Regions from separate parts of the Actinoallomurus vinaceus genome, predicted to be linked through region 3. Evidence: riboswitches for the same ligand, from Rfam matches in the RefSeq annotation. Region 3 holds a riboswitch; each other region holds the start of a gene.

Evidence for each region. A riboswitch is a leader RNA that binds a small molecule or an ion and turns the genes downstream of it on or off. The one in region 3 is predicted to bind cyclic di-AMP.
Region 1: linked by a shared signal. The riboswitch ahead of ABEA24_RS18885 (C40 family peptidase) and the one ahead of ABEA24_RS38330 (C40 family peptidase) in region 3 are both predicted to bind cyclic di-AMP.
Region 2: linked by a shared signal. The riboswitch ahead of ABEA24_RS14915 (C40 family peptidase) and the one ahead of ABEA24_RS38330 (C40 family peptidase) in region 3 are both predicted to bind cyclic di-AMP.

What each region holds. Positions count from the first base shown of each region.
Region 1 covers NZ_BAABHK010000005.1:28,881-32,146, reverse strand. The annotation lists gene ABEA24_RS18890 (CHAP domain-containing protein) at 1-973, shown strand, start outside; cyclic di-AMP (ydaO/yuaA leader) riboswitch at 1,176-1,370, shown strand; gene ABEA24_RS18885 (C40 family peptidase) at 1,375-2,511, shown strand; gene ABEA24_RS18880 (class II 3-deoxy-7-phosphoheptulonate synthase) at 2,664-3,266, opposite strand, start outside.
Region 2 covers NZ_BAABHK010000003.1:830,894-834,159, reverse strand. The annotation lists gene ABEA24_RS14925 (C40 family peptidase) at 1-532, shown strand, start outside; gene ABEA24_RS14920 (C40 family peptidase) at 567-1,544, shown strand; cyclic di-AMP (ydaO/yuaA leader) riboswitch at 1,828-1,996, shown strand; gene ABEA24_RS14915 (C40 family peptidase) at 2,054-2,551, shown strand; gene ABEA24_RS14910 (basic secretory protein-like protein) at 2,635-3,266, shown strand, end outside.
Region 3 covers NZ_BAABHK010000014.1:143,537-146,802, reverse strand. The annotation lists gene ABEA24_RS38345 (hypothetical protein) at 52-327, shown strand; gene ABEA24_RS38340 (BlaI/MecI/CopY family transcriptional regulator) at 434-814, shown strand; gene ABEA24_RS38335 (M56 family metallopeptidase) at 811-1,743, shown strand; cyclic di-AMP (ydaO/yuaA leader) riboswitch at 1,907-2,044, shown strand; gene ABEA24_RS38330 (C40 family peptidase) at 2,050-3,069, shown strand; gene ABEA24_RS38325 (alpha/beta fold hydrolase) at 3,240-3,266, opposite strand, start outside.

The DNA.
Region 1 (3,266 bases), on a different contig from region 3:
GGTCGCCAAAGGCCAGCTCGGCTACCACGAGAAAGCCAGCGGTTACACGAAATTCGGCGACTGGTACGGCAAGCATGTCGACAAGGACTCCTCCTACACGGACGCTCCTTGGTGCGACATGTTCCTCGCGTGGGCGGCCAACAAGGCCGGCGTCGAGGACTGGACCGGGCAGTTCGCCTCCACTCCCGACCACGCCAACTGGTTCAAGAAGCACGACGCCTGGGGCCACAAGGCCGAGCCCGGCGCGATCGTCTTCTTCTCCTGGTCGGGCGGCAAGAGCATCGGCGACATCGAGCACGTCGGCATCGTCGAGCGGGTCGACGGCCACACGCTGCACACGATCGAGGCCAACCACAACAACGCGCTGCTGCGCGCCACCCGGGACATCAGCCAGGTCGTCGGCTTCGGCTACCCCTCCAAGGTGAAGGTGAAGTCGGCCCCCGCGCAGACCGCCCAGCAGACGGCGCAGAACGAGAAGTACGCTCCCAAGCACGCCGCTCCGACGCCCGCCGTCAAGGAGATCGGCCAGGATCCCGTGGCGAAGGTCGACACGCACACGATCGCGTCGCACGACCCGGCGCCCGCGCCGACCTCCCTGCCGGACCAGCAGGCCGCCCTCACCGGGCTGCTCGCCGTCGTCCTGTTCGGCACGGTGGCCCTGGCCGTCGGCAAGTCGAAGGTCAAGGTGCCCGTCTCGGCGCCGAACGTCCGGGTCCGCAAGCGCGGCAAGCACCACCGCACGCCGGTCGAGCTGCCCGCCGAGGTCAGCGTGGCCGACCTGGATGCCGCCGACGCCGGCACCATGGTCATGCCCGTCCTGTCCGCCGAGGCCGCCGCCAAGGCCGAGGACAAGGAGTTCTGGGGCAAGATCTCCGAGCTGGAGGAGGACGTCGAGCTGGCGTTCTGGAACACCCTGCACGCTGCGGTGGCCCAGAACAGCTCCGAGGCCGAGTCCGAGTCCGTCCTCTCCTGAGCGAGCGCGTCCGAACGTCACGCCGGTCCCCGTTTCCTCCCGATCCGGAGGGGGCGGGGACCGTGTGCGTGTAGGCGCAAAGGACCAGCCCCCACATCACCCGGAGTGACCATCCTCCGATCCCCCGGGCCATCTCCGCATGTTCTCGTTGGCGGCCTCGTCACTATCCGTTAATCTCCAGCGAGTCGTCACCGGCCGAGAGACGGCCGGACCGCCGAATCGCCCGTCGCGTCAGCCGGCGCGCCGGGGAACCGGGGACCCACTCGCGAAGCCATGGGGCACCTCCCTGCCTTCGCATCCGGGGTGAATCCGCGCCCGTCGCCGACGGTGCGCGGTAGGGCTTCTCTTCCGTCCGAACCCGTCAGCTAACCCGGTAGGCGGCCTGAGGAGAGGAGCACTGGATGGCGTCATCGCACCCTGCGGGCAGCCGCGATCCCCATCATCCCGGGAAGGGCACGGCTCGCCGCACGGCCACCGTGACCTTCACACACGACCCTCACCACCCGCCGAAGGCCACGGCACACCGTACGGCCGCCATAGCCCTCACACAGGGCGCCCACCACCCGCCGAAGGCCACCGCCCGCCGTACGGCCGCCGTGGCCTTGGCGCTCGTCGTCGCCGGGCTCGCATCGCCCGCGCTGGCGGACACCGCCCGGCCCGGTCCCGGGATCGACGCGCTCCGGCAGCGCGCCGACCAGCTGAACAACCAGCTGGAGCAGCTCACCGAGCAGTACAACGGCCTCAAGGTACGCCTGGAGCAGGCCCAGCGGGCGGCCGTCGTCGCCGGCCAGACCTCGGCCCGGGCGGCGCAGGCGCTCAAGGCCATCCAGCGCAAGGTCGGCCGGTTCGTGGCGACGCGTTACATGAGCGGCGGCAACGACGACTCCCCCAGCCTCCTCGCCGCCTCCGACCCGCGCGCCGTCCTCGACCGGGCCGCGACCCTGCACTACTTCACGCAGCAGGACGACACCGAGATCCGGCAGCTCACCCAGGCCATCCAGAACGCCCAGTGGACCTGCCAGGACGCCCGGGAGCGCGCCGCGGAGGCGGCCCGGCTCAGGGGCCGGCTCGCCAGGCAGCGGACGGTCATCCGGCACGACCTGGAGAAGGTCCGCAGGCCGCTGCTGCGCGACGCCGTCGAGCGCGCCGGCAAGGGCGAGACGGTGCCTCCCATCCCCGGCGGACCCGGCAAGGCCGTCGGTGCCGTACGGGCCGCGCTGTCGCAGCTCGGCGTGCCGTACGTGTGGGGTGGCGCGGCGGCCGGCCGGGGGTTCGACTGCTCGGGCCTGACCATGTGGGCCTACAAGCAGGTCGGCGTCAATCTGCCGCACTACGGCGGCGACCAGTGGAACGCCGGCGTGCACGTCTCCCGGGACCAGCTCGAACCCGGCGACCTGGTGTTCTTCTACACCGACATCCACCACATGGGGATGTACATCGGCGACGGGAAGTTCGTCCACGCGCCGCACACCGGCGACCACGTCCGCGTCGCCGACCTGTCGACCCGCCCGTTCGCCGGCGCCGTACGCGTCGTGTGACGGCCGCCGGACCCCGGACGGGTCGTTCGGATCACTCCCCGAAGCGGGACGTCCCGGCGGCCGTACAGACCAGGGCAGGGACGTCCCCGGCGATCACTTCCCGACGCGGGACGTCTCGGCGGCCCGTACGGACGCAGGGGCGTCCCCGGCGGTCACTTCCCGATGCGGTACATCTCGGCGACCATGAAGGCCAGGTCGAGCGCCTGGCCGCGGTTGAGCCGGGGGTCGCAGGCGGTCTCGTACCGCTGGTGCAGGTCGTCCTCGACGATGTCGTGGCCGCCACCGACGCACTCGGTGACGTCGTCGCCGGTGAACTCGATGTGCACGCCGCCCGGGTGGGTGCCGAGCGCCCGGTGCACCTCGAAGAAGCCGGCGACCTCGTCCACCACGTCGTCGAACCGGCGGGTCTTGTACCCGCTCTCCGCCTCGAAGGTGTTGCCGTGCATCGGGTCGCAGATCCAGGCGACCTGGGCGCCGCTCGCGGTGACCTTCTCCACCAGGGTGGGGAGGTTGTCGCGGATCCGCCCGGCGCCCATGCGGGTGACGAACGTGAGCCGTCCGGGCTCCCGGTCGGGATCGAGCCGGTCGATGAGCGCGAGGGCGTCCTCGGCGGTCGTGGTCGGCCCGAGCTTCACGCCGATCGGGTTGCGGATGCGCCGCATGAAGTCCACGTGCGCGCCGTCGAGCTGCCGGGTGCGCTCGCCGATCCACAGGAAGTGCGCGGAGACGTCGTACGGCAGGCCGGACCGCGAGTC
Region 2 (3,266 bases), on a different contig from region 3:
GGCCGCCACCGACCTGGCGCAGAAGAAGAACGCGGCCCTCGCCGAGAAGAAGAAGATCGAGAAGTCGATCGAGCAGCAGAAGGCGCTGATCAAGAAGCTGGGTCCTGCGGCCGACACCGGCGGCGGTGACGACGGCGGCCCCGTGTCGAGCAGCTGCGGCAGCTACAGCGGGTCGGCGACCGGCAAGGCGCGCACCGTGCTCGTGTGGGCCTACAGCAAGTGCGGCATCCCGTACCTCTACGGCGGCACCGGCCCGCGCTACGACTGCTCGGGCCTCACGATGAAGGCCTACGCGGCCGCCGGGGTGAGCATCCCCCGCGTCGTCCCCGACCAGTACAACGCGACCAGCCGGGTCTCGCGGGCCAACCTGTCGCCCGGCGACCTGGTGTTCTTCGACAACCTGGGGCACGTCGGCATCTACGTCGGCGGCGGCAAGTTCATCCACTCGCCGCACACCGGGTCGTTCGTGAAGATCGACAGCCTGAGCAACCCCTGGTACAGCTCGCACTACGTCGGTGCGGGCGCGCTCTAGGAACACGATCATCATGGCCAAGGAGCGTACGATCATGTCCAGGACCGGTCGCTGGTCCGTCACGACGGCCGGGCTCATCGCCGTCGCGGGGCTGTCCCTGCCCGCCGTTCCGGCGCACGCCGACCCGGGCAACTCGCTGAGCGCGGCGAAGAAGTCGCTCGCGAAGCTCAACGACCAGGTCGACCAGCTCGGCAACCAGTACCAGAAGACGAAGGCCGACTACAAGGCCGCCCAGGGCCGGGTCAACGCCCTGGCCAAGTCGGTGCAGGCCGAGCGCCAGACGTTCCAGGCGCTCCGGCTGCGGGTCGCCCAGCTGGCCGCCGACGCCTACAAGACCGGGGACAACGGCTCGATCCCCGCCCTGGTCGGCTCGAAGGACCCGGACGCCGTGCTCTCGCAGATGTCGGCGTTCACGCAGATCGCGCACAACCGCACCGCCGAGTTCCAGCAGTACCTCGCCTCGGCTCAGCGGCTGGAGCGCGAGCAGGCGCTGCGCGTGCAGGCGGCCGAGCAGCTCAAGGCGAAGAAGGCCCAGCTCGAGCAGCAGCGCAAGCAGGCCAACGCGGCCCTCAGCAAGCAGCTGAAGCTGATCCACAAGCTCGGCGGCAACATCGACCCGGGCAGTTCGAAGGAGAACTGCTCGATCCTGGCCACGGGCAAGGCGGAGATCGTCCTGAAGTTCGCCTGCGCCCAGCTCGGCAAGTCGTACGTCTTCGGCGGCGCGGGCCCGAACGTCTGGGACTGCTCCGGGATCACGATGGTGGCGTTCGCCAAGGTCGGCATCAAGCTCAACCACTGGGTGCCGGACCAGTACGACGCCAGCAAGCGGGTGTCCAAGGCCGACCTGCAGCCCGGCGACCTGGTCTTCTTCCACGACCTCGGGCACATGGGGATCTACGTCGGCAACGGCAAGTTCCTCCACGCCCCGCACACCGGCGACGTCGTCAAGATCTCCAACCTGAGCGACGCCTGGTACTCCTCCACCTGGGTGGGCGGCGGCCGCCTGCTCTGAGGACCGCCGACAACTTAACAGCGACGTGGGCGGGCCGGGCAGAGACTCCCGGCCGGTTCGACCGAGGCACGGAGAGCATCCGGCCCGCCTGTCACGTCATCTCGATCTTCCGCACCGGGCCACGGTGCGGGGTGTCATCGGCGCACGCCATGCGCCGCTCTACCGGAAGGGTCTCCGCCGACGGCGGCGCTATGGGACAGCGCCCTGATGGCGGGCCGGTTCCGGTTTGTCAGAAATGCAGAGAAAACGGTCATCACTGACGTGGTCCAACGGGGGCCACGGGTGGCCGTTAACGCCTAATCCGCGGGCACGCGGAACCGGGGACCCAACCGCGCGTGAGCGCGGCTTTCACGGGGGTGAATCGGGGCGCCTGTTCTCCCGCAGGCATGCCGTAGGGCGGCTTCCACGTCCGAACCCGACAGCTAACCCGGTAGGCGTAGTGGAAGGAGAGACCCCTGTCTCGCAACCCCTCGACCGCTTCGTCCCTGCGCCTTCGCCTCGCCGGAGGCATGGTGGCCGCGGGTGCGGTCCTCGCACCCGTCGCCCTGACGGTCCCCGCGGCCCACGCCGCGACCCCCCAAGCGGCCGTCGTCAAGGCGCAGAAGAAGCACAAGTCCTGGAGCGAGCGTCACAAGGTCGGTCTGAAGGCGGTCTCCGTCGCGCGTAAGCAGATCGGCAAGTGGTACCGCTACGGGGGCGCCGGCCCCAGGACCTTCGACTGCTCCGGTCTGGTGCAGTTCTCCTACCGCAAGGCGGGCATCCGCCTGCCGCGCACCGCGGGCCAGCAGCACCGGCACATCAAGCGGCACGTGCGGTGGCAGAACCTCGCGGTCGGTGACCTGGTGTACTTCAACGGCAACAACCACACCGGGATCATCTCCAAGGTGAAGGGCCACAAGGTCTGGATGATCCACGCGTCGCACACCGGCACGCAGATCAAGCAGGTCCGGATCGACAACAACAGCTACTACCGCAGTGAGTTCTACGGCGCGGCGCGTCCGTACTGAGCCGGCCCAACCGGTTCGATCCGCCGGGGTCGCCCATGTGGGCGGCCCCGGCTTTCTCAGCTTCGCCCGCTACCATCACGCGCATGTCGTCGGCAGGCTCCGGGCAGTCACGGGTCGCCGCGCTGGCCGGGGTCGCGATCGTGTTGCACCTGGTCACCGCGGTCGGCTACGTCGCGCTGCACCACGGGGCCGGCCGTACGGCCGCGTCGCTGCGCAGCGCCACGGCGGCGCCCGTGCCCAGCACGGCCACGGTGACGGCCATCCTGCAGCGCCGCTCCCGCGCGGTCCTCGCCCATGACCGCGCGGCCTTCCTCGCCACCGTCGATCCGTCGGCCCAGGCGTTCCGCGCCGGGCAGGAGACGTTGTTCGACAACCTGACGAAGATCCCCCTGGCGACCTGGCGTGAGTCGCTCGCGGACACCCGCGCCGCGGCCGCCGCCGACGACGGCTGGACGGCCCGGCTGACGCTCACCTACCGGCTGCGCGGTTTCGACGCGGCCGACGTCGCCTACACCCAGTACCTCACCTTCGGCCGGCGCAAGGACGCGGGCTGGTTCGTGTCCGGCGACGGGTCCACGCACGGCCTGCGCGACGACCCGCAGATCTGGGACGGCGGCGGCCTCACCGTGATCCACGGCCGGCGCAGCCTCGTCATCGGCGAGGACGGCGCCGCGGTCGGGGACGGCACCGGCACCGCCGACGCGTCGGAGACGCG
Region 3 (3,266 bases):
CTCTTCAGCGACGTTGCTCCGACCACGATGTCCCGGACCGTCGTGCGGCGCGTGACGGTGACCTTCGAAGTGTCGGATGGCGCCGAGCGCCCAACGTGGGTCGACGACGGAGGCGGTCTCGCCTGGCATGTCAAAGCCGTCATCGGATATTGGCGGCACCCGGATCTGGGGAGGTACCGCTTCGTCCCCGGACACCGAGCGGAGGCGCAACGCTGGCATCTGACCGTTGTCGGTCCGCTGCCCGGTCGCCCGTCGCTGATCGGTGAACAAGAAGTCGTTCTCCGGACCTTCGGTGAAGGCATGAGCTGGTACATGGACCTCGGCTGAGTCCCGCGTGCGAAGCTCCAAGGCCGCGCTTCGGCCGTCGGCGACTCACGTCGGCCGCCCTGCCGCATAGGTCACAATGGTGCGGACCGGGGAGGGAGACGGACAGGTGGCGATCGCGGGCCCGCTCGAGCGAGCGATCATGGAGGCGCTGTGGGATGCCCAGAAGCCGCTGCTCATCCGCGAGCTGATGGAGAAGGTCAACGCCGGATCGGCCAAGCGATCGGCGTACACGACCGTCCAGACCGTCGCCGACCGGCTCGTCCAGAAAGGCTTCCTGTCACGGACGGCCGACCGGAACGCCTGGCGGTACGCTCCGACGCGCAGCCGTGAGGATCACGTCGCGCAGGTGATGGCCGAGGCGCTGGCCCAGACCACCGACCGTGGTCCGGTCCTGGCCCGGTTCGTCGAGACCATCGACCCGCAGGACGCGCACCGGCTCTTGGTGGAGCTCGCACAGCGTTCGGCTCCGACGGAACCGCGTTCGTGAGCCAGCTCGCCGGGCTCGGCGTCCTCACCCTCGCCCTCGGCGCCGGCGCCGGGCCGGTGCTGAGCCGCAGTGCCTGGTGTCAGCGGATCCCCCGGATCGCCGCTCTGGCGTGGCTGGGAGCTCTGGCAGGTGCCATCGCGGCCCTTGTCGGGGTGGTCGCGCTGGTCTCGACCGGCCGGCACGGCCTGGTGCACAGGGCGGCGGAGTGGGCGGCCGACTGCTGGCACCATCACGACGGATCCGGCGACCCCGCGGCGTACATCCTCAACACCGCCCTCCTTCTCAGCGCGACCGCCGCGATCTTTGTGGCCGCAAGCCGGTACCGGCGCACCGTGGCCCAGCGCCGCCGCCACCAGGAGGCGCTGCAGTTCGTCGTTCGGCTTCCCGGCGACATCGACGACGTCTGCGTTCTCGACCATCCGCTGCCGGTCGCCTACTGCGTGCCGTCGCGAAGGCGCCCGATCGTCCTCAGCAGCGGCGCCCTCGACCAACTGGACGACATCCAGCTGCAGGCGGTCCTGGCACACGAACGGGCACATCTGCGCTACCGCCACCATCTGTTCCTCACGACGGTCGACGCGCTGGCGGCCGCGCTGTTCTGGCTGCCGACCTTCCGTGACGCACGCCGTTGCCTGCCCATCCTGCTGGAGATGACCGCCGATGACGTCGCGGCGCGGCGGTGTGGCCGGCGCGCGGTCGCCGGCGCGCTCCGGAAACTGGCGATCGCCCCGAGCCCGATAGGCGGGCTGGCCGCCCACGGTGCACGCGGATCAGAGATCGATCAGCGACTCACCCGCCTCGAGACGCCGTCCGCCACCGCCGACAACGGTCACCTCCGGCACCTGACGTGGGCCACGGCGACGACCTCCGTCGCCCTCCCCGCCCTGATCTCAGCGGGCTGGCTCACCGCGATGCCGTTCTTCTGCTGACACCCCACGGCCCCTCTCACCAGAACCAACCTCCTATCGACTGTAGGAGACCACACCTTCACCGGCATGACTTATCCCATCAGATCACCCCATCGGGTGGCAGAAGACTGAAGAGATCTCCTACACTCCGTCAGAGATCGGCCGCCCCCTGCTTCACACGAGGCACGGCCGACCGCCGAATCCCTTGAGGGAACCGGGGACCCGAGACTCCCGGGGCGAATCCGGCGCGCACCAGCGCCCGGTAGGGCGACTCCGGCCCGAGCCCGACAGCTAACCCGGTAGGCGGACTAGGAGAGGAGCTCTCACGTGGCGTTCTTCCACCCGAACGCGGATGCCGCAGGTCGTCCACTGCTGCGTCGATCGCTCCGGCTGTGCTCGGCGCTTTCGGTCGCGGTCGCGGTGACTCTCACGACGGCCCCCGCCGAGGCGAGCCCCAAGCCCTCGGCTGCGGCCGCGAAGAAGGAGCTGGAAAAACTCAACGGCCAGGTCGACAAGATCGTTGATCAGTACAACAAGGCCAAGACCGAGCTGGACGCGGCGAAGAAGAGGCTCAAGGCACTCAACAGCCAGACGAAAACCGAAAGACGCGTCTACGAGAGCCTGCACGCGCGCGTCGCGCAGATCGCCGCCGAGGCGTACAAGAGCGGCACTCTCGATTCCACCACCGCCACGGTGCTCGCGTCCAAGGACCCGGACGCGGCGCTGAACCAGATGTCGGCGTTCACTCAGCTGTCGAACAACCGCGGGCAAGAGCTCACAGCGTTCCTGGCCTCCACGCAGCGCCTGCGCCGGGAACAAGCGGAGGCGCAATCCGCCTACCAGACCGTCTCGCAGAAGGCTGCCGCGTTGAAGACGCGCAAGGCCACGGTCGAGAAGGCCATCGCCAAACAGAAGAATCTGTTGCGCAAGGCCGGTGAATCCACGGCCGCGCCCGGCTCGGGAGCCGGTGGCACGTACAACGGGCCCGCCTCGGGGCCCGCGCGTAAGGCCGTGGAGTACGCCTACGCCCAGCTCGGCAAGCCCTACATCTGGGGCGGCACCGGACCGAAAGGCTACGACTGCTCCGGCCTGACGATGATGTCCTGGCGTGCCGCCGGCGTGAACCTCCCCCGCGTCGTCCCCGACCAGTACAGCGCCACTCGCCATGTCTCCAAGTCCGACCTGCAGCCCGGCGACCTCGTCTACTTCGACGACATGGGCCACGAGGGCATCTACGTCGGCGGCGGCAAATTCATCCACGCGCCCCGGACCGGAGAAGTCATCAGGCTGGACAGCATGTCCAACCCGTACTGGGTCTCCCACTACGACGGCGCCAGCCGCCCGTAACGGATCCGGCGTGTCACTGCTGCGAGCCGCCGGATCACACCGGAAGCCGTCGCACTGGTGGAATCGGCTCGGCGTCCTACAGGCGCTGGTGGCCGCCTGGACGTTCGCGATCGTCGGTCTGGACTGGGGCGGCGCGATCGCCGGTGTGATGATCTTTGTGATCGCGGTGTCTAGGCTTCGGATTTCAGCTGTGGATC